DNA from 3 places in the Enterobacter sp. SA197 genome. Region 3 is predicted to be linked to each of the others. Evidence: predicted binding sites of a transcription regulator. Region 3 holds the regulator's gene; each other region holds the start of a gene.

Region 1 (7,528 bases), 510 kb from region 3:
AAACTGGGGCTTAACCCGCAGCAGACGGATGTACAGGCCGGAGATAACGAGCAGCAGCAACATCTGGAACAGCAACTGCTGCATGCTGACACTGAGCAGTTCTATAACGCGGCCGCCCTGTGAGCTGGCAGCAACGTATCGACGAGGCTAACCGAGCCCGTCGCGTGAATGACGCGTTTCGAACGCGCCACTGCGTCGGGCAGGGCGCAGGGCGCTGGCTGATTCAGGAGGCACACCGCTACCTCAATTTCTCCAGTAATGATTATCTGGGACTCAGCCAGCACCCGGCGCTGATTCGCGCCTGGCAACAGGGCGCTGAACGCTACGGCGTGGGCAGTGGCGGATCGGGTCACGTCAGTGGCTATACCGCTGCTCATCGCGAGCTCGAAGAGGCGCTGGCGGAGTGGCTCGGCTACCCGCGGGCACTGCTGTTTATCTCCGGTTTTGCCGCCAATCAGGCCGTGATTACGGCTCTGATGGCTAAAGATGATCGGATCCTGGCCGACCGGCTCAGTCACGCATCGTTACTGGAGGCTGCCGATCGCAGTCCCGCCCGGTTACGCCGGTTTCACCATAACGACACCGCCCACCTTGCCACGCTGCTGCAAAAGCCTGTTGCCGGAGAGCAACTGGTGGTGACTGAGGGTATTTTCAGCATGGACGGCGATGCGGCCCCACTCGCCGATCTTTACGCCCTGACGCGCAGCGCCGGGGGCTGGCTGATGGTTGATGATGCGCACGGCATTGGCGTGTGGGGTGAGGCCGGACGCGGCAGCTGTCATGCCCGACAGGTCATGCCCGATATCCTGGTCGTCACCTTTGGTAAGGGCATGGGCGTGAGCGGAGCGGCCGTGCTCTGCCGTGAACCGGTAGCCGATTATTTATTGCAGTTCGCCCGCCACCTGATTTACAGCACCTCAATGCCGCCTGCTCAGGCGGTGGCGCTTCTGGCGTCGCTCAACGTCATCCGCAGTGCAGAAGGCGATGCGCGACGCGAAAAGCTTGCTGAACGGGTTGCCCAGTTTCGCGCTGGCGCATCGTCGCTGGGGTTAACGATAAGCGGATCGCAGAGTGCCATTCAGCCGTTAAGGGTGGGTGAAAACAGCCGCGCGCTCATGCTGGCCGGCGCCCTGCGCGATCGCGGATGTTGGGTCACGGCCATCCGACCGCCGACGGTGCCCGCGGGGACCGCCCGTCTGCGCCTTACACTTACTGCGGCCCATGAAGCCGCAGATATCACGCAGTTGCTGGAGGTGCTGAATGACGCCAGTCAATAAGCAGGCCGTGGCCCGTGCCTTCGGGCGGGCGGCGCAACACTACCGGCAACACGACGACGTGCAGCGCCAGAGCACTGAACTGCTGCTCTCCCGTCTGGGCAACATTCCGGTTCGCAATGTACTGGATGCCGGATGCGGCCCCGGTTCGACAGGGCACTACTGGCGACGTCTGGGGGCGCAGGTCACCGCGTTCGATCTCAGCGTGCCCATGCTGGATGAAGCCCGTCAGCAGCAAACGGCACACCATTACGTACAGGGTGATATTGAAGCCATGCCCTTCCCTGACGGGCAGTTTTGCCTTGCCTGGAGCAACCTGGCTGTGCAGTGGTGCAATTCGCTGCGTCAGGCGGTAAACGAGCTCTGCCGGGTGGTTCGTCCGGGCGGGTATGTGGCCTTTACCACCCTCGCGCACGGCTCGCTACCGGAGCTGAACCAGGCGTGGCGGGCGGTAGATGGTCTGCCTCATGCTAATCGCTTTATGGCTATTGAGCAGATCCATGCCGCGCTTGCAGGGCGGCGTTATCAGGCCGGTGTGGAAACTCTCACCCTGCATTTTGATGAGGTGACGCAGGCGATGCGTTCGCTCAAAGGCATTGGGGCAACCCATCTTCATGCCGGACGTCGTTCAGGATTAACGCGGGGAGGGTTACAGCAGCTGCGGCAGGCCTGGCCACAGCAGGGCGGCGGCTACCCGCTCAGTTATCAACTATTTTGGGGAGTTATCAGCCGTGACTGAACGTTATTTTGTCACCGGAACAGACACTGAGGTCGGGAAAACGGTCGCCAGTTGTGCCTTGCTACAGGCGGCGAAAAAGCAGGGATGGCGCACCGCAGGGTACAAACCCGTTGCCTCGGGCAGTGAGCTGACCCCCGCGGGACTGCGTAACGGCGATGCACTCGCACTCTTGCGCAACAGCACACTGTCGCTCTCATATGAGGAGGTAAACCCCTGGACGTTCGCCGAGCCAACCTCACCACATATTGCCAGCGCGGCGACGGGCAAACCAATAATACCCGCAGCTCTTTCAGCCGGGCTGCGCCATCTGGAACAGCAGGCAGAGTGGGTGCTGGTCGAGGGGGCAGGGGGCTGGTTTACGCCACTGAGCGATGCTTACACTTTTGCAGACTGGGTAGTGGCCGAGCAGTTGCCGGTCATTCTTGTGGTGGGGGTAAAGCTTGGGTGTATTAACCACGCGATGCTGACCGCACTGGCGATTGAACAGGCGGGCTTAACGCTGGCAGGGTGGATTGCCAATGATGTCCAGCCGCCGGGGCGTCGTCACCCGGAGTATATCGCAACGCTGCGGCGCGTGATTAAAGCGCCTCTGATCGGGGAGATCCCCTGGCTTTCTCACGCGCCGGATGAGGCAAATAACGGTCATTATCTCGATCTCAGCGTACTGACTCCGGCGTCATCCAGTGGGACAGGACCTCTTCATTCAGTTGACTGACATCCCCCTGGGCAACATTGCGCCCCCTGTGTAGCAGGCAGAACCGGTCCGCCACGCGGCGGATAAAACCAAGGTGCTGCTCAGCCAGCAGGACGGTCATACCGACATCCTGATTCAGACGCACGATAAAATTACCGAGCTTATGAATAAACGCCTGCCCCATGCCCCGTGTAGGTTCATCAAGAATGAGCAAGCGCGGGCGGTTCACCATCGCCCGCGCCATCGCCAGTTGATACTGATTCTCCTCCGATAATACCGCCACTTTTTCCTGACGAAAGGCGTACAGCTCGGGAAAGAGGTCGTAGACCTCACTGCTCACAGCCTGACGGGGCGTCGCGCCCGCCAGCAGGGCGATGTGCAGGTTCTCTTCCACTGTGAGCTGCGAAAAAATGCGCCTGTCCTGAGGCACATAACCTATCCCCATAGCGCTACGGTGCGCCGCCTGCAGTGCCAGCAGATCTTTCGGAGGGCCGCTGGCATCCTGCCAGACCATGCTGCCACTCTCTACGGGCAGGAAACCCGTTATACAGTTAAATAACGTTGTTTTGCCCATACCTGGCAGGCCAATCACGGAGGTACAGCTACCGGTCACCAGATCAAGGTCGAGGTTCCACAACGTATGCTGATCACCGTAATACTGATTTACCGAACGTAAATGCAACATAACCTGCTCCTGTTGTTGCGTTAAGGTGGAGTAATAGGTGCAAAACGCTTGCCAACGCGCCAAAGCGTGGCTGTTTTCAGAGTCCGCTGATGAATTGCCCCGCACTGCACCGGTTCAGGAAAATAGGGCGTTATTGGCTGCACGTTGCCAGTGCTGCAGATGATGGTTATTGGTGCAGCAAATGAGAGAAATGTGAGAACGTTCGCAGGATATTTTGCCGTTTCGTCAACAGTCGTCATGCAAAAATAAGTGATAAAAAATTTTTACTGACGGCTGAAAAGGAGTTGTTAACATTTTGTGGGCTGGCTGTGGATGTGGCCTGGAATGAGTTATCCACTATTCCTGTGGATAACCTTGTGTATTAGAGTTAGAAAAAGTGCGACAAGCGAGTAAACACGCGGCTTGCGCCTGAATTGATGCGAAACGCGGCTTTTTATATAAAATGATAAATTTCAACGGGTTATATAAAAGCAATGGTTGTAAAAAAAGTGTCACCCGCTGCCACAAAACTTTCATCACCTTACTTGACAAATGTTAAAAAAGGAAATGTTCTGGGGATAACCTGTTTCGTCAGGCGTTTTATGCCATCCGGCCACCGTTTTACGGTGAACAACACAAGCTGTTCCCTGCGCTAGTCCAGATTTGGCATATTGCTACTGTTTTTTCATCCAGTATTAATGACTGGCATTTCCCGCCACGGTGAGTAAAATTACTAACCTGCCCGCTCATTCCTTCATCAGGTAGCTGTCCATGAGTAAACCGTTAAAATTGCATTCCGCTTTTCGCCCTTCCGGCGATCAGCCTGAGGCTATCCGTCGCCTGAAAGAGGGCCTGGAAGATGGGCTGGCCCATCAGACGCTGCTGGGCGTGACGGGGTCGGGTAAAACCTTTACCGTCGCCAATGTGATTGCTGACCTGCAACGCCCGACGATGGTGCTGGCGCCCAACAAAACGCTGGCTGCCCAGCTCTATGGCGAAATGAAAGAGTTCTTCCCGGAAAACGCGGTGGAGTACTTCGTCTCCTATTACGATTACTACCAGCCGGAAGCCTATGTGCCAAGTTCGGATACCTTTATTGAAAAGGATGCCTCGGTAAACGAGCACATAGAGCAGATGCGTCTGTCTGCGACCAAAGCATTGCTGGAGCGGCGCGATGTGGTTGTGGTGGCCTCTGTCTCAGCGATTTATGGTCTGGGTGACCCGGATTTGTATCTCAAGATGATGCTGCATCTCACTAACGGGATGATCATCGATCAGCGCGCCATTCTGCGTCGCCTGGCAGAGCTGCAATATACCCGTAACGATCAGGCTTTCCAGCGCGGCACCTTTCGGGTACGCGGCGAAGTCATTGATATTTTCCCTGCGGAGTCTGACGACATCGCCCTGCGGGTGGAGTTGTTTGATGAGGAGGTTGAACGGTTATCCCTGTTTGACCCGCTGACCGGGCATGTGGAGTCCGTGATCCCGCGGTTTACCGTTTACCCGAAGACGCACTATGTCACCCCGCGCGAACGCATTGTTCAGGCTATGGAAGAGATCAAAGGCGAACTGGCAGTACGGCGTAAGACGTTGATGGATAATAACAAGCTGTTGGAAGAACAGCGTATTACGCAGCGAACCCAGTTCGATCTGGAGATGATGAACGAACTTGGCTACTGTTCTGGCATCGAAAACTACTCGCGTTATCTCTCCGGGCGTGGGCCGGGTGAGGCACCGCCAACGCTGTTTGACTATCTTCCGGCTGATGGTTTGCTGGTGATTGATGAATCCCACGTAACCATTCCACAAATTGGCGGCATGTTTAAAGGCGACAGGGCGCGTAAAGAGACGCTGGTCGAATACGGTTTCCGCTTACCTTCAGCGCTGGATAACCGCCCATTGCGTTTTGAGGAGTTTGAAGCTCTCGCCCCCCAGACGATTTATGTGTCAGCCACTCCCGGCAAATATGAGCTGGAAAAATCGGGTGATGAGGTCATCGATCAGGTGGTGCGTCCAACAGGACTGCTCGATCCGGTTATTGAGGTACGCCCGGTTGCAACCCAGGTAGACGATCTTCTTTCTGAAATCCGTAAGCGCTCCACCATCAACGAGCGCGTGCTGGTGACGACCCTGACCAAACGGATGGCGGAAGATCTGACCGAATACCTTGAAGAGCATGGGGAGAAGGTGCGTTATCTCCATTCTGATATCGACACCGTCGAGCGTATGGAAATTATTCGTGACCTGCGCCTTGGGGAGTTCGATGTGCTCGTCGGCATCAACCTGCTGCGTGAAGGTCTGGATATGCCTGAAGTGTCGCTGGTGGCGATTCTGGATGCCGATAAAGAGGGCTTTCTGCGTTCAGAGCGCTCACTGATTCAGACCATCGGTCGTGCCGCGCGAAACATCAACGGTAAAGCGATTCTGTATGGCGACAAAATCACCCCCTCTATGGCAAAAGCCATTGGCGAAACGGAGCGTCGTCGTGAGAAACAGCAAAAGTACAATGAAGAACACGGTATTACCCCGCAGGGCCTGAATAAGAAAGTGGTGGATATTCTGAGCCTCGGGGAGAACCTGGCGAAAACCCGGGCCAAAGGGCGTGGCAAGTCACGCACGCCTGCGCAGGCGGAGGCAGCAGAGATGGCGCTGTCGCCGAAAGCCTTGCAGCAGAAAATACAGGAGCTCGAAGGGATGATGATGCAGCATGCGCAGAATCTGGAATTTGAGGAGGCGGCAAAATGCCGCGACAAGCTCCATCAGCTAAGAGAGCTGTTTATCGCAGTGTCATAACGGGAGGCCCGTCACAACGTGGTGAACGGGCCTTAATGTTCGCTTAATGTTGTTCCGGTACTCTCCCTGCCACTACCCCGGAGGGTCCCTATGCAAAAAGAAAACGTCTATCAGTTTCTCGCCATTGCGCTCTCATTGGCGATTGTGATTGCCTTCAGCCACAGCTGGGTGCTCAGTTACTGAACCCCGTCTGGCGTGATACCGGTTTGAATTTGACCCATGCCCGCACGCCGGGCGTGGTTGTTTTGTTCTGCAGGAAAAACTGAGCATCGTGCAGACGGGCAATGCGCGTCACGATACTCAACCCCAGTCCCGCGCCATCGTACCGGCTGTCCATACGCACAAACGCTTTGCTTAACTCTCCGCTACGAGATTCGTCGATGCCCGGGCCATCATCTTCAACCGCCAGAACAGGCTCGTCGCTGCTATCGATGCAAATACGAATAGTCGAGCCGGTGGGGCTGTAACGATGGGCGTTTTCCACCAGGTTTCTCACCAGCACTCGCAACAAGGTGACATCGCCGGCGACCGCCACATCCTGATTGCTTTGCGGCAGTAACAGCGTCTGCCCCCGCTCGGCCAGCATCGCATCCAGTTGCCCCCATACGGGCAGCACCACGTCGGTCATTAACATTACCTGCTGATAACTTCCCGCTGAGAAAGACTGCCCCACACGGGCGAGCTGCAGTAACTGCGCGATGTTTTCGGTCATCTGGTCGAGGCGCTGGATAAGCGGCGCAACGTTAAGATTGTGCGTTCTGGACATTAACTCCAGATGCAAACGTAAGCCTGCCAGCGGAGTGCGAAGCTCGTGAGCGACGTCGGCAGTAAAAAGTCTTTCACGATCCAGCGTCAGCGTTAAACGTTCTACCAGCTGATTAATAGCCGACTGCACGACTTCCACTTCCGGCACCGCATTATTCAGTACAATGGGTTGGAGGTTATCCGGCGTGCGGGCGTCGAGCTCCCGCTGCAATTCCGCGAGCGGGCGCAGGATCATTTTGACGGCCTGTAAACACAACAACAGCGCAAGGCCAATAATCAGCAGGCTCGGCACCAGTAAACTGGCTACGGCTTCATGCACCTCATGCCGGATGTGCCGGTGGTTGTTTTGGTTATGTACCGCGCTTTCTACCAGCAGCTGAATCTGCTCTTTGCTCTCGTGCCAGAGCCAGAACACGCTGACAAGCTGGCAGAACAGCAGAATGATGCCGATGGTCAGTACCAGACGGCGGCGCATGGACCAGCCTTTTACCGTGAATTTCACCCTGTACTATCCTGTCACTCTGCGTTAACCAGCATGTAGCCATAACCGCGAACGGTGCGGATACGAGCTTTGCCAATTTTGTCGCGTAGGTTATGGA
Region 2 (7,528 bases), 1.7 Mb from region 3:
ATAACCGGGGCCTGGCCCCGGTTTTTTACTTTCAGGAGCAACAATGACGCTTACGGACAGCATTCTGGTACTGTTTATTGCAGCCCTTCTGGCTTACGCCATTTATGATGAACTGATCCTGCCAGCACGTCATGGTGAAAGCCTGTTGACCCTCCCTCTTCTACGCCGCAGTCGTGTGGATGCAAGCATTTTCGTAGGTTTGCTGGTGATTCTTATCTACAACAATGCGGTCAATGGCGGTACGACCTTAACCACATGGTTATTGTGTGCGCTGGCGTTACTGGCCATTTATCTCTTCTGGATCAAGGTGCCCAAAATCCACTTCAAAGCTCACGGCTTTTATTATTCTTCTGTCTGGATCAAATATGACCGAATTAAAGAGATGAATTTATCGGAAGATGGGGTGCTGGTGATGCAATTAGAGCAGCGCCGTTTGCTGATTCGGGTGAAAAATATTGATGACCTTGAGAAGGTTTATCATGTTCTTGTGAAACATCAATAACATAAAAATAACCTCATCAAAGATATCCGTATATTTATTAGGCATCAATATAGCCATTGCTATATTAAAGGTGCCAAAACCTCTTCACTCTATATAGATTACAATCACCACTCAAACCAAATGAAAATCGTTATCAACTGGAGCACGGAATTAACTTTCAGTTGTTGTTTTATATTCAATAAATATGTTAAGGTTGCGCCCGTCATTGGGGAGTAGCCGATTTCTGTTATCCCGGAAATGTACGTGTCAACATACTCGTTGCAAAACGTGGCACGTACGGACTGATCCTTCTCAGTCAGGCGAGACCATAGACACATTCACTGCTGTTTACTGGGGGCAGTGGTGTGTTTTATGGAATTCCCGGTCAGGACGCTCGCATGAATCTATCCGCTACTCTTTTCCTCGCTTTTGGCATGTCTATGGATGCTTTTGCTGCTTCCATAGGAAAGGGTGCCACGCTACATAAGCCTAAGTTTTCAGAAGCTCTGCGTACCGGTCTCATTTTTGGGGTTATCGAAACGCTGACCCCGCTCATTGGCTGGGGAATGGGCATGCTGGCCAGTCAGTTCGTGCTTGAATGGAATCACTGGATTGCGTTTATCTTATTAGTCTTTCTGGGCGGCAGAATGGTGCTGGAAGGCTGCCGTGCCGGAAGTGAAGATCCCCTGCACGCTCCCTGTCGGCATGGTTTTTGGTTACTGGTTGCCACTGCTATCGCCACAAGCCTGGACGCTATGGCTGTTGGCGTTGGGCTTGCTTTCCTTCAGGTCAATATTATAACTACCGCCCTGGCCATCGGTTGCGCCACTCTGCTTATGTCCACACTGGGTATCATGATTGGTCGCTTTATTGGCCCGCTGTTGGGTAAACGTGCCGAGATCCTGGGCGGGATTGTACTGATTGGAATTGGTGTACAGATCCTGTGGGGGCATTTCGCCCCTTAATCAACACGTCTGAGGCAGTGCACGGTAAAATCCGTTTCGCAGGTAAACTGCGCTTTACCAGCCAGTGCCTCCCACACCTCTGGTCTGGCACGCCAGGCAAAAGGCGTCATTTGCAGTAATGCCACGGCTTCTTTTCCGGTGAGGCTCATCTCGTAGGCAATTGACTGCTGTTCAATAACCTCAAAACCTTCAATCTCGCCCGCATCCGGAGCATGTAACTGTACTTCCTGATAAATCAGGCCCTTCAATGCTAACAAATGTCGGGGTCCCGGCGAGGCAGTGATGATAATACCTTCTGGTTTGACAACCCGTTTTAACTCTTCTGCTTTACAGGGCGCATAAATCCTTACTACCGCATCAATGCTGCTTTCCTTAAAGGGAAGACGATGGCTGGAAGCCACACAGAACATTGCTTCGGGATAACGTTTTGCCGCCGCGCGAATAGCAGCCTTTGAGACGTCAAGCCCAACCATTTTCGCCCCTCTGCTGGCCGCCACACTCGCAAAAGCACGGGTGTAGTACCCTTCCCCGCAGCCGATATCGAGTAAAGCTTCCGCGCACTCCGGCAGAAATTTATCAAGCTTTGCTGCGATGGCGTCACGGAGTGGCTGATAATGGCCGGCATCAAGAAAAGCACGCCTGGCCTGCATCATTTCTGCGCTGTCGCCCGGATCGCGGGAACGCTTATGCTGTACAGGCAGTAAATTTACATACCCTTCTTTTGCAATATCAAACTGATGGCGGTTTACGCAGGAAAAACTGTTTACTGAACGATGCAAAGGCGCGTGGCAGAGTGGGCAACTGAAGGGCATAACAACTCCGGAACTCGAAAAAGGGCCAAAGTGTACCGCCATTCCTGCCCGCGGGGAATGCGGAGCAGAAATTAAAAAGCCCCGCACAAGTGCGAGGCTTTCCGCTGACATTGATACGCCGCTGGCGTTTCAGGATCAGTGGTTTTGAAATCAGATGGCTGTTACGTTTACAGCAGCCGGGCCTTTCTGGCCATCCTGAATTTCAAACTCAACGTTCTGACCTTCAGCCAGGGTTTTGAAGCCATTACCCTGAATTGCAGAGAAGTGTACGAACACGTCTTTGCTGCCATCAGCAGGAGTAATGAAACCGAAGCCTTTAGACTCGTTGAACCACTTCACTTGACCTTTAATCTTTGCCATTTGCAATATTCCTTAATGTATATACTTTGCCCGCAGGCATTCACTGAGATAAAACTGAGACATTACTGCTTGAGGCACTAATATAAGGTTCGGCAGAGAAGCGGTATTCAACGAAAACGTGTTTACTCAGGACTTCTTTACTGAAAATGCCACACATAAACAGAACTGTACCTCGTTTGACCCTAAACGTGTTATCACATACAACGTTAATTATGGCAAGCCATTTTTAAACATGTCTGGATCCGTCGCACAAATTAACGGGTATTCGCCCAAGTAATGCACATTTAAGCAATACCTTATACGCTAAATGATTCAGCAGATTCCATCACACTGTATGCAAAAAACACACGAACTAACCATAGCGCAACATGTCAGGTTAGTCTATGTAAGCACTTAAATTTATTCAAATATAGCGTATATCATTCGTATGATTTAAGCGTGGCTTTATCATTAATACTGATGAGTTAAGTGTGCGAACTTCTTGAACAGTAGTAAACCAAATGCAACTGTTAACTATCGAGTAATTCTTGTGCAAATAATTCAGCCACTGCACCAAAATAATGAATGCTTGATGACAACGCCTCATAAAAAGGCAATAAAAACGTTTCGACGGTATTAACAACCTTTTAATTATTAGAAATAAAAAAATAGTATCAATAAGTGCTGCTTTAACCTTGCAAAGTCAAATATTGACCAATTTTGAGAATGTTGAAATTTGAGAACCCTGTCACCGTTTCGTTTAATGCGTTTTGCAATTCGTTTACAGGTTCATCTAAAGATTCATCCGCGAGTTCAAATACTCCCCAGTGAATGGGAAATGCGCGGGGTTGCCCAAGTTGACGCCACAAATGTACAGCTTGCTGCGGATCCATATGATTAGAAGCCATAAACCAGCGCGGCGCGTAGGCCCCAATGGGCAAAGCAGCAAGAGTAATGTCCCCCAGTCGCTGCGGGATTTGTAGCAAATCGGACGAGTATCCGGTGTCGCCAGGAAACCAAAAACGCTGACCGCAATGCTCAATAACCCAGCCGCACCACAACGATGCATTACGATCCCAAAATGTTCTCATACTCCAGTGCCGGGCAGGTACAGCTGTAAACGTCATTCCATGAAAGGTTTCCGCTTCCCACCAGTCACGTTCAACCACCTGCCTCGCCCCACGACGCTGTAGCCATTTACCCAGGCCAAGCGGGGCAAATATCGTTACCTCAGGAAAGCGCGCAACCAGCTGCCGAATCGTTTTATCATCCAGATGATCGTAATGGTTGTGTGAAATGACAATAGCGTCAAGGGAGTGAAGTTCGTCGACGGACAACGCTGGCGGCGTACGCCGTAAGGGGCCAGCAAAGGAAAGCGGTGAGGCGCGCTGCGATAAGACAGGATCTGTCAGAATAAACCGGTTTTGTATCTGCAAAAGGATCGTGGAGTGACCCAACCACCAGATTTTATCCTCTGTTGCTAAGGGATCGAGTTCCGCCTTCTGCCACCAGCGTGCAGTAAACTGCTCATAACCACCGGCGGGGGGCAGCGGAAGTCCTGCGGCTTTACGCTCCCTTCGCCAGCGCTTAACGTCACCCGGTTTATGGCCGCCGGGACGCATGTTCTTGAAGCCGTCGGAAGTATGATGAGGGAGTGAAGCATTAAACCAGGGATTTTTATGTGCCATGTCACTCCCCTTATCAGCAACTGTTCGGCTAATCAGCGCTCGGCAACCAGACGAATGAACTCATCGTCTTTACTTTTAGCGCTGCCAGGCTGCTCAACGGGCTGCTCTTTCTCTGGTTCATTCGCTTCACATAAGCGACGTAACAGTGCAGTCTGACGTTTTTGCTGATCGAGCATCGCTTCCAGCAGCTCAATGTGCTCATTGGTGCGCGAGCTGGCACGGTTAATGAAGAACCACAATACCAGGCCGACCAGCAATACCACTACTGAAACCATCAACGCCGAAAAATTAAGCGCTCCAGAATTTATCACTTCGTTCATTTCACCACCTCAACCAAAACGCAGTATTCTACCACTGGCGGTAAAGAAGGGTATCGCTTCACGAAAAAAAGCAGTTACCAGGGGATAAATTTATTTATGACGCAAATACCGCTGTAAAACTGAACACCTTCATCGCACATCACATTTAGCGTTTGAGTCCAGAGCAGCAGGCAGATTGCCAGCACGGCAACCAGCAACAGCCATCTAAATTTTCTCACTCCACTCTCCGATACTTACCCGAATGTCATAACGTTAGCATGACAACCTTAAACCGCGACTAACTCTGTAAGGTTGATTTTTAGGAATGCTCAACTTGCGGCTCACCGTGATTACGGTAGCCTTCCAGAGAATATTTTCAAGCAAGGAAGAGCGATGCGAACACTTATTCGTACAATTATTTTACTCGCGCTGGTATGGGTCGGTATTTTACTGAGCGGCTACGGTGTGCTTATCGGCAGCAGTGAAAATGCTGCGGGGCTGGGTTTACAGTGCAAGTACCTGACGGCGAGAGGCGTGAGTACAGCGCAATATGTGCACTCATCCAGCGGGATCATCGGTTTGACTCAGTGCCCGATTCTTCGAAAAAGTGAAATAGTCGTCGATAACGGTTAAGAAAGCGCCGCAAATATGCGGCGCCTGTCTATTAAAAGGGATAAGCCGTGTAACCCATCTGTTCTGAAATTTTGCGGGCTGCCTGATGAAGCATTTCAACATACTCATGCAGGCGCTCTTCGGAAAATCGCAGGGTCGGGAACGAAATACTCAGACCGGCAATGACAACGCCAAAACGGTCAAAAACAGGGACGCCGATGCAACGCAACCCCTCTTCCTGTTCTTCGTTATCTTCACCATAGCCCTGCTCCCGAACCACATCAAGCATACTCAGCAGCGCTTCAGTGCTGGTGATGGTGCGCTCTGTGCTACGTTTATACTCCACGCCTTCAAGGATTTGCCGCACTTCATCACGCTCACGCCAGGCTAAAAGCACTTTACCAATCGCGGTACTGTAAAGCGGGTTACGACGTCCAATTCTGGAGTACATGCGCAGGTTATACATAGAGTCAATTTTATGGATGTAGACAATGCTGTCTTCATCCAGCGCACCCAGGTGGATGGTTTCTTTAGTCAGACGAGAAAGCTCACGCATCTGGATGTCCGCACTGCGAATTAAATCCACATTTTGCAGCGCCCGCGCGCCCAGTTCGAAGAGTTTAAGCGTTAATGAATACTTTTCAGACTCACCTTCCTGGGCGACATATCCCAGTGATTTCATCGTCTGCAAAAAGCGATAAACGGTGCTTTTAGACATCATAACGCGCTGCGACAGCTCGGTGATGCCGATTTCGCGTTCCTCGCCCAGCGCCTGCAGAATGCCAAATACCTTTAATACAGAAGAAACAGAATCCGGCTGCTTATCCAAATCTGCGATTGCCATTACTCACCTCATCGCCAGTGTTTTATAAAAATTAGAATAGGTTTTTATTATAAATTTCTCACCAGTCGGTCGCAATGCACGATTACCGACTTCGTAACAAATCTGCGATATAAAACCGGAATCGTGGTTTGCCCTTTCACCCGACAGTAAGAGGATGAATTAGTGCTTAACACACTGCCTTTGAATGAGTGGCGCTTAAAAAACGTGTTGCTGCCTGTTGTGGGGTATAAAAAAAAGCGCGTCAAAGACGCGCTTTTTTAGCCTGCTCATCGCTTATTTCAGATACTCACCGCTACGCAGTGCTTCGATACGTTTATCCAGTGGCGGGTGAGTCATAAAGAGCTCACTCAGGGATTTAGATTTACCATTGATGCAGAAGGCCATCATGGTGCTCGCTTCCTGAGGTTCGTAACTGGTTTTTAATCGCTGCAGCGCAGCAATCATTTTCTCACGACCCACAAGTTTCGCAGAACCGGCATCCGCATGGAATTCGCGGTGACGCGAGAACCACATGGTAATAATGCTGGCCAGAATACCGAATACCAGCTCAAGCACGGTCGCGACTACAAAATAGATGAGTGGATTACCGTTGCTCTCTTCACCTTCATCGCGGTTCCCCCCCATGAAGCCTGCTGCAATCTGCGCCAGGATGCGGGAGATGAAAATGACAAAGGTGTTAACCACGCCCTGAATCAGCGTCATGGTGACCATGTCACCATTGGCTATATGGCTGATCTCATGAGCGATAACCGCTTCCGCCTCGTCACGACTCATGTTCTGCAGCAGCCCGGTGCTTACGGCGACTAAGGATGCATCGCGCCGCGCGCCGGTAGCGAAAGCATTGATATCAGGCGCATGGTAGATAGCCACCTGTGGCATAGCAATGCCCGCCTGACGGGACTGGTTAGCGACGGTATCCATCAGCCAGCGCTCCATATCATTGCGTGGTTGTTCGATAACTTCACCGCCAACCGATTTGAGCGCCATCCATTTCGACATCAGTAGCGAAATGAACGAACCGCCAAAACCAAACAGCAGTGCCATTATCAGCAGTCCCTGCACGCTGCTCGACCGAATACCCGTCAAACTGAGCACCAGGCCGAACACCAACATCACGGCCAGGTTAGTTAACAGGAAGAGCGCGATTCGCATCATAATTTTCTTTTAACCTCTGTTTAACAAAACGCACTATGCGATTACCCACATCGTATGGGTAATAACGCTATTTTCAAGCATCAGAATGCCGTAAGTGACCAGAAAGACACAACTTTACATTTTGTAGCATCATGCTTACGCGATGCTGTTGTTGTTAAAAAAACAGGCACAATTTCTTGTGCCTGGGAAGGAGTTATTTCGCGGGGGCCGGCTGAGCTGCCGGGTTATCTTTTTCCATCGCGGCGAGATCAATCGCGATGTGAACCGTCTCATCAAGATAAGGATCTGGCTCTTTGTAATCTTTCGGCAGGTCGTCCAGTTTTTTCAGCGACG
Region 3 (7,528 bases):
AAACCATTGAACTGATTGCTTCTCTTGTTTTTCTTACCGAAAAAGAGACCGGCCAAACCGGCACGGTGGGAATGGGCATTCCGGGCTCAATTTCCCCTTATACCGGCGTGGTGAAGAATGCCAATTCGACCTGGCTGAACGGTAAACCTTTTGATAAAGATCTGAGCCAGCGTCTGAATCGCGAGGTGCGACTGGCAAACGATGCCAACTGCCTGGCGGTGTCAGAAGCCGTGGACGGCGCAGCGGCAGGGGCGCAAACCGTCTTTGCGGTGATCATTGGCACGGGGTGCGGATCGGGCGTGGCTCTCAGCGGCCGATCCCATATCGGCGGCAACGGCACGGCCGGAGAGTGGGGCCATAATCCCCTGCCGTGGATGGATGAAGATGAGCTGCGCTATCGTGCCGAGGTTCCCTGTTATTGTGGCAAACAGGGCTGCATTGAAACCTTTATTTCCGGCACCGGCTTTGGCACCGACTACCAGCGTTTAAGTGGTAAATCACTCAAAGGGAACGAGATAGTTCGTCTGGTAGAGGAACAGGACCCGGTTGCTGAACTGGCGTTAAGCCGTTACGAGTTGCGTCTGGCCAAGTCGCTGGCCCATGTGGTGAATATTCTTGACCCGGATGTCATTGTGCTCGGCGGTGGCATGAGCAACGTTGAGCGTCTCTATAAAACAGTACCTGGTCTGATAAAGCATTGGGTCTTTGGCGGGGAGTGTGAAACGCCGATTCGCAAAGCGCTTCATGGTGACTCCAGCGGCGTTCGCGGCGCCGCCTGGCTGTGGCCACAGGCGTAGCGCAAAGCATGTACCCGGCGATCGTCACACCGCCGGGTACATGCGTCATTTCTCTACCGCAAAAACCTTATCCAGCTTGCTGTACCCCAGCCCGTTGATTTTTCGCACTTTGATCTGCACCGGGATCCGCTCCTTCATGGCCTCGACGTGGCTGATGACCCCAATGGTCTTCCCGGTCGCGTTCAGCGCATCGAGGGCATCCAGTGCCGTATCCAGCGTTTCGCTGTCGAGGGTGCCAAAACCTTCATCAAGGAACAGCGAATCGATACGGGTTTTATGACTGACCAGGTCCGAGAGCGCCAGCGCCAGCGCCAGACTGACAAGAAAACTTTCCCCGCCGGAAAGCGTTCGTGTATCACGCACTGCATCTGCCTGCCAGGTATCGATCACCTCCAGTTCGAGGGCTTCACTCGCTTTACGTTTAAGCAGATAACGTCCATGCAGGCGGTTAAGCTGGTTATTGGCGAGCCAGACCAGGTTATCAAGCGTTAACCCCTGGGCGAACTTACGGAATTTATCGCCATCCCTGGAGCCGATAAGCTGGGAAAGATGGCTCCAGTCCTCGCAGCGGGCCGAGATGTGATGGATCTCCTGCATCAGCGACTGCAGGCGCTGGCGATTATCCGCATCCTGTTTGATCTGCTGGCGAAGCGCGCCCTGACGGGTAGTGTTTTCGCGAAGCTCACCGGCAAGCACCGTCTGCGCCTGCTGACTTTTCTCCCTGGTGGCGTCCTCATCCAGTCCGGCGGGTGGCCGGGCAGTATGCATATCCAGAGCCTGAGCGGCGCTGGAGACCAGCGTCCGGGTTTGCTGAAGGTCGCTCTCCAGCCGCTGGCGTAACTGCTCCAGCCGCAGACGCTCGGCATCATCCAGCAGGGCGGCAAGGAACGACTGCTCATCAACAAACTCACTGTCTGCCAGCGCACCGGCAAACTGTTTTTCCAGCGCGCTCAGGCGCTCTGCTTCCTGGGCGAGTTGCTGTTGCAGGGTCTGCCACTGGCTTTGCAGTGAGACGCACTCGTTATGCACCTGCTGCCAGTTCTCCAGCGGGGCGGTCGTAGTGGCGTCGTCGCAGGCCTCGTCCGGCAGCGTATCGATAACCGGCGCGAGTCGGGCAATATTTTCATGCAGGGCGGTAAACGCCGCCTGTTTCTCCTGCCATTCTTCCGCTTCCCGGGTGCGTTCGGCCAGCCATGCTGTTGCTTCTCCTTCAGCTGGCAGGGTCAGCCCCAGTGGCTCCAGCAAGGCTGCCAGCGTGGCGCGACGGGCATCCGCGCTCTCCTGATACTGTGCCACCTGCTGACGAAGCTCGTTTATCTGAGTCTGTAACGACTGGCGCTGACCGAGCTGATAGAGCTGATGTTCATACGCATCCTGCGCGGCCTGCCAACTGGTAAGATCGTGCCGGGGCGGCATGTCAATGTTCAGCGCCGCGCAGAGGGTTGCCCACTCCTCACGCAGCGTCTGCTCATCCTGCTGCAAAATTTTGGCTTCACGCTCCTCTTTTTCATACCGCTCCGCCAGTCCCTTGAGGCGTTCGCTGAGGGCCACGCCCTCTTCCTTTATTGTGCGGACTTCACTGTCCAGCGCATCGCGGCGAGCCTGATTGACGCCTGGCACAATGGCCTGATAGTCGGCAATAGCCGGGTGGCTGGTCGAGCCGCAAAGCGGGCAGGGAGTATCGGGCTGCAGCCGGGCACGTTCATTTTCCAGACGATGGATACGTTCCTCAAGTTCGCAAAGGGTACGAATGTCGGTCAGGAGCTGATTTTTTTCTTTATATTGCGCCCGTTTTTGCGCCAGTTCTTCCTCATACTTTTTACGCTGCGCATCCAGTTCAGTAAGGCTTTGCTGCCGCCGGGAGAGATGGTTTTGCAATGGTGCAAAGCGGGCGTGAAGCGCGTGCAGACGCTGGCGCAATGGGCGCTGTTGTGCGCTGTGTGACATCGCAGCAGCCACCTCTTCCGCGGTCATTTCCAGCGAAACAGTCGTCAGCGTGCGTAACTTCTCTTCATTTTGCGTGAGTCGGGATTGCAGGGCCTGCCAGGGTTTTTTATCCTCTTCCTGCTGACTGAGCATGGCGCGCCAGCCTGCCAGCTCATTCTGCCAGCGCTGGAAACGGGCGTTATCGGCAAGCCAGGTTTTTAGGGATATCTGGGATGCCATTAACTGTGCATGCTGGTGCACCGCTGTCGCGCGAATGCGCCCACGCAGCGTGCGACTGGCATGTAAGCGAGTGTTCACTTCTTCGCTCTGACGATGGCCGTTTTGCCACTGCAGACGCTGTTCCTGAAGGCGAGACCAGACCGGTTGTAGCGCCAGCGCGGGCTGGGCGCGGCTGAGCAGGGCCAGTTGAGGCTGGGCATCGGTGTAAGCCTGGGTAGCCTGCGCGTTTGCAGCCTGCGCCCGATGCAGATCGGTTTGCAATTCATGGCTGCGGTTAAGCCAGTTCAGCTGCGTCTGCGCGGCCTGCTGTCTCGTCAGCAGACGCGCTTCCTCGTCAGTGAGCGCCTGCAAACCTGTGGTGAGCGCCTGACGTTGCTCCTCATTGAGCAGCACAACGCCTTCGGCCTGTGCCTGGTACTTTTCCAGTTCCGTTCTGGCGAGTTTGTGTTTTTCAAACACGCTCGCGGAAATCTGCCCGTAAATCTCAGTGCCCGTCAGTTCTTCCAGCAACTCCGCCCGCTCTTTGGGTCTGGCGTTGAGAAACGCAGCAAATTGCCCCTGCGAAAGCAGCATTGAACGGGTAAAGCGGCCATAGTCCAGACCGGTCAGGGAGGCGGTGAGCTCCAGCTTGTCTTTGACTTTATCGGCGAGGATCCGGCCATCAGCACATTGCGCCAGCTCGACACGCGGCACCTGCAAATTACCGTCCGGCTGATTGCGGGCACGGGTCTGGCTCCAGAAAGCGCGATAGGCTATGCCTTTCACCTCAAATTCCACTTCCGCAAGACAGTCAGCGGTGTCACGGGTCATCAAGTCATTCTGCGACTGTGAAACGTTATTCAGGCGCGGTGTTTCGTGATACAGCGCGAGACAAATGGCATCCAGCAGAGTGGTTTTCCCGGCCCCCGTCGCCCCGGTAATGGCAAACAACCCATTGCTGGCAAAAGGCTCGGCGGTGAAATCAATCTTCCACTCCCCTTTCAGGGAGTTGAGGTTTTTCAGGCGCAGGCTAAGAATTTTCATGCATCATGCTCCTGATGTAATTCATGCAGTGTTTCGCTAAACAGCGCCTGTAATCTGCTCTGCTGCGATGCATCAAGCTCTTCCAGTGCCAGGCGACGGGCAAAGACATCCTCAACGTTCAGTTCGCTCAGCGTTTCGCGTAGCTCGCCTGCGAGAATGCGATCCCTCTGTTCCCGACTGCGGCGGACCAGCAGCACCTCGACGGGCAATTCGGCCGTCAGCTGTTGAATTTTGCGCTGCATATCGCCGAGGTAGTCGTCGGTGGCAATTTCAATATCAAGCCAGACAGGACGCGCAGCATCATGATGCCGCCACTGTTCAAGCTGCTGCCGGATGGCATCAAGATCGCCCTTGATGACGCCAAGTGACTGAGTCACTGGTACTTCCAGGGGAGTCACCTCGCTCAGTGTTCCCTCGCTGAAGGTCACCAGATTGACATATTTGTTTTTGCCGGTTTCATCAAAGCTGAGGGCGATAGGGGATCCGCAGTAACGGATATGCTCATGTCCGCCAATTTTTTGTGGCCGGTGAATATGGCCTAATGCGATGTAATCGGCAGGGGGGAAATTCTGTGCGGGGAAGGCGTCAAGGGTACCTATGTAGATCTCGCGCACGGCATCGCTCTTGCTGGCCCCGACGGTGGTGAGATGGCCGCTGGCAATAATGGGAATGGCTTTATCACCGCGAAGTACGCAGGCTGCATCATGTTGTTGCTGATAATAATCGGTAATGGCCCTTAACAGCTGCTGCTGCTTTTGCTGCCCCGATAGCCCTGCCTGGCTGGTGACGATATCGCGCGGACGTAAAAACGGTACCGGGCAGAACACCGCACCAGGCGTACCATCGCGCAGCGGTAAATAGAATGGGGCGCTTCCCGCACTGGCCACGACGGTGGTTTTCAGCCAGGCCAGAATATCTTTTGATTCATTGAGGGTGGCAACTGAATCGTGATTACCTGCCAGCACCACCAGCCGGCAGCCGGTACTCTGCAGCTTCACCACAAACTGGTTGTAGAGTTCGCGCGCATAACTGGGGGGCGAGCCGGTATCAAAGATGTCACCTGCGACAATAATCGCGTCGACCTGATGTTCTTCCGCGGTGATCAGGAGCCAGGAGAGAAAAGCGTCGTGCTCTGCGGCACGGCTTTTACTGTAAAAGTTCTGACCGAGGTGCCAGTCCGAGGTATGAATGATGCGCATAGCGGTTCCGTGGCAAAAAAGCGTAAACGGGATTATAACATTCAAGGGCCTATGAGCCGCCAGCGAAAGCGCTTAGCTGCTGTCATATAACGAAATGATGCGTCATCTGTTGGTCATTTGTTTCATAAATCTGTCACAAAAGTGACGCATACTGGCGCCGCGATTGACTGATGACTTTAATTAAACAGGGCAAATTATGGCAAGACGCATTCTGGTCGTAGAAGATGAAGCTCCCATTCGTGAGATGGTCTGTTTCGTGCTTGAGCAAAACGGCTTTCAACCTGTCGAAGCGGAAGATTATGACAGCGCGGTGAACCAACTGAATGAACCCTGGCCAGACCTGATTTTGCTGGACTGGATGTTGCCAGGCGGCTCTGGCATCCAGTTTATTAAACACCTCAAGCGTGAGGCCATGACCCGGGAAATACCGGTGATGATGCTGACCGCGCGTGGCGAAGAAGAAGACCGTGTGCGTGGCCTGGAAACCGGTGCCGACGATTACATCACCAAACCCTTTTCCCCTAAAGAGCTGGTCGCGCGTATCAAAGCGGTCATGCGCCGTATCTCGCCGATGGCGGTAGAAGAAGTTATCGAAATGCAGGGGCTGAGCCTCGACCCGAGTTCGCATCGCGTGATGACCGGTGAAAATCCGCTGGACATGGGGCCGACGGAGTTTAAGCTGTTGCACTTCTTTATGACCCATCCCGAACGCGTCTACAGCCGCGAGCAACTGCTCAACCACGTCTGGGGTACCAATGTGTACGTAGAAGATCGCACGGTGGACGTGCATATTCGCCGCTTGCGAAAAGCGCTGGAAACCAGCGGCCACGATCGTATGGTGCAGACCGTTCGCGGCACGGGTTATCGGTTCTCGACCCGTTTCTGAAATCTGACAGGAGTGTGACGCGTGCTCGAACGGCTGTCATGGAAAAGGCTGGTACTCGAACTCATCCTATGTTGTCTACCTGCTGCGCTGCTTGGCGCATTCTTCGGTTATCTGCCCTGGTTTTTACTGGTGGCCGTTACCGGCTTACTGGCCTGGCATTTCTGGAATTTAATGCGTCTGTCCTGGTGGTTATGGGTCGATAAAAGCATGACCCCGCCGCCGGGCACCGGAAGCTGGGAGCCACTGCTTTATGGTCTGCATCAGATGCAGATGCGTAATAAAAAACGGCGCCGTGAGCTGGGTAATCTCATTAAGCGTTTTCGCAGCGGTGCGGAGTCATTACCGGATGCCGTGGTGCTCACCACGGAGGAAGGCGCCATTTTTTGGTGTAACGGTCTTGCCCAACAGCTTCTCAATTTACGCTGGCCGGATGATAACGGGCAAAACATCCTCAACCTCCTGCGTTACCCGGAATTTACCCGCTATTACAAAGCAAAACAGTTCGATCGCCCATTGAACCTGGTGCTGAACAATGGCCGTCATCTCGAAATGCGCATGATGCCTTACAGCGAGCAGCAGCTGCTGATGGTGGCGCGTGATGTAACGCAGATGCATCAGCTTGAAGGGGCGCGACGTAATTTCTTTGCTAACGTCAGCCATGAACTGCGCACGCCGTTAACGGTTTTACAGGGCTATCTGGAAATGATGCAGGAGCAGACGCTGGAAGGGCTGCCGCGTGAAAAAGCGCTGCATACCATGCGGGAGCAAACCTCGCGGATGGAAGGTCTGGTAAAGCAATTGCTAACGCTTTCAAAAATCGAAGCCGCGCCAATTACGCCGCCCAATGAAATCATTGATGTGCCGATGATGCTACGGGTGGTAGAGAGAGAAGCGCAAACCTTAAGCCACAATAAGCACGAACTGGAATTTGTGGTCGATGGCGCCCTCAAAGTGCTGGGCAACGATGAGCAACTGCGAAGTGCAATATCAAACCTGGTTTATAACGCGGTGAACCACACGCCGCCTGGTACACATATTACGGTGCGCTGGCATCGGGTGGCGCAGGGCGCGCAGTTTAGTGTGGAAGATACCGGGCCGGGAATTGCCGCTGAGCACATTCCACGCCTGACGGAGCGGTTTTACCGTGTGGATAAAGCCCGTTCCCGACAGACCGGCGGCAGTGGTCTGGGTCTGGCGATTGTGAAGCATGCGGTCAGCCACCACGACAGCAAACTCGCCATTGAAAGTACGCCGGGTAAAGGCACTCGCTTTAGCTTTACGCTGCCGGAACGACTGGTGAAGAACGCAGGCTGACACTAAGGTGTCAGCTTTTCTTTCCATTCCTCTCTGCGGGGGTTCATTTTTCACTCCCCCTTTCCATCTATTCATCCACAGAATATGGCTTCGCTGCTTTTTTGTTCGCATGATTAGCCATCCGTTTTTCTTATATACAGCAT

Evidence for each region. Region 3 encodes PhoB, which activates phosphate uptake and scavenging genes when phosphate is short. Its sites were predicted from a motif close to CTGTCATAAAACTGNCNNAT; they were not measured.
Region 1: the regulator PhoB is predicted to act here: its motif matches at 3,891-3,910, upstream of uvrB (excinuclease ABC subunit UvrB).
Region 2: the regulator PhoB is predicted to act here: its motif matches at 6,132-6,151, upstream of kdgR (DNA-binding transcriptional regulator KdgR).

The regions. Positions count from the first base shown of each region.
Region 1 is NZ_CP096393.1:1,619,746-1,627,273, forward strand. It holds gene bioB (biotin synthase BioB) at 1-123, shown strand, start outside; gene bioF (8-amino-7-oxononanoate synthase) at 120-1,277, shown strand; gene bioC (malonyl-ACP O-methyltransferase BioC) at 1,261-2,013, shown strand; gene bioD (dethiobiotin synthase) at 2,006-2,728, shown strand; gene M1D91_RS07440 (ABC transporter ATP-binding protein) at 2,670-3,392, opposite strand; gene uvrB (excinuclease ABC subunit UvrB) at 4,143-6,164, shown strand; gene pmrB (two-component system sensor histidine kinase PmrB) at 6,337-7,404, opposite strand; gene pmrA (two-component system response regulator PmrA) at 7,446-7,528, opposite strand, start outside.
Region 2 is NZ_CP096393.1:2,841,349-2,848,876, forward strand. It holds gene M1D91_RS13275 (DUF986 family protein) at 44-502, shown strand; yybP-ykoY riboswitch at 698-873, shown strand; gene mntP (manganese efflux pump MntP) at 880-1,446, shown strand; gene rlmA (23S rRNA (guanine(745)-N(1))-methyltransferase) at 1,443-2,258, opposite strand; gene cspE (transcription antiterminator/RNA stability regulator CspE) at 2,409-2,618, opposite strand; partial or broken gene M1D91_RS13295 (DUF2627 domain-containing protein) at 2,631-2,775, opposite strand; gene M1D91_RS13300 (MBL fold metallo-hydrolase) at 3,287-4,285, opposite strand; gene M1D91_RS13305 (YebO family protein) at 4,318-4,605, opposite strand; gene mgrB (PhoP/PhoQ regulator MgrB) at 4,680-4,823, opposite strand; gene M1D91_RS13315 (YobH family protein) at 4,978-5,217, shown strand; gene kdgR (DNA-binding transcriptional regulator KdgR) at 5,249-6,040, opposite strand; gene htpX (protease HtpX) at 6,314-7,195, opposite strand; gene prc (carboxy terminal-processing peptidase) at 7,389-7,528, opposite strand, start outside.
Region 3 is NZ_CP096393.1:1,105,127-1,112,654, forward strand. It holds gene mak (fructokinase) at 1-797, shown strand, start outside; gene sbcC (exonuclease subunit SbcC) at 843-3,986, opposite strand; gene sbcD (exonuclease subunit SbcD) at 3,983-5,185, opposite strand; gene phoB (phosphate response regulator transcription factor PhoB) at 5,382-6,071, shown strand; gene phoR (phosphate regulon sensor histidine kinase PhoR) at 6,093-7,385, shown strand.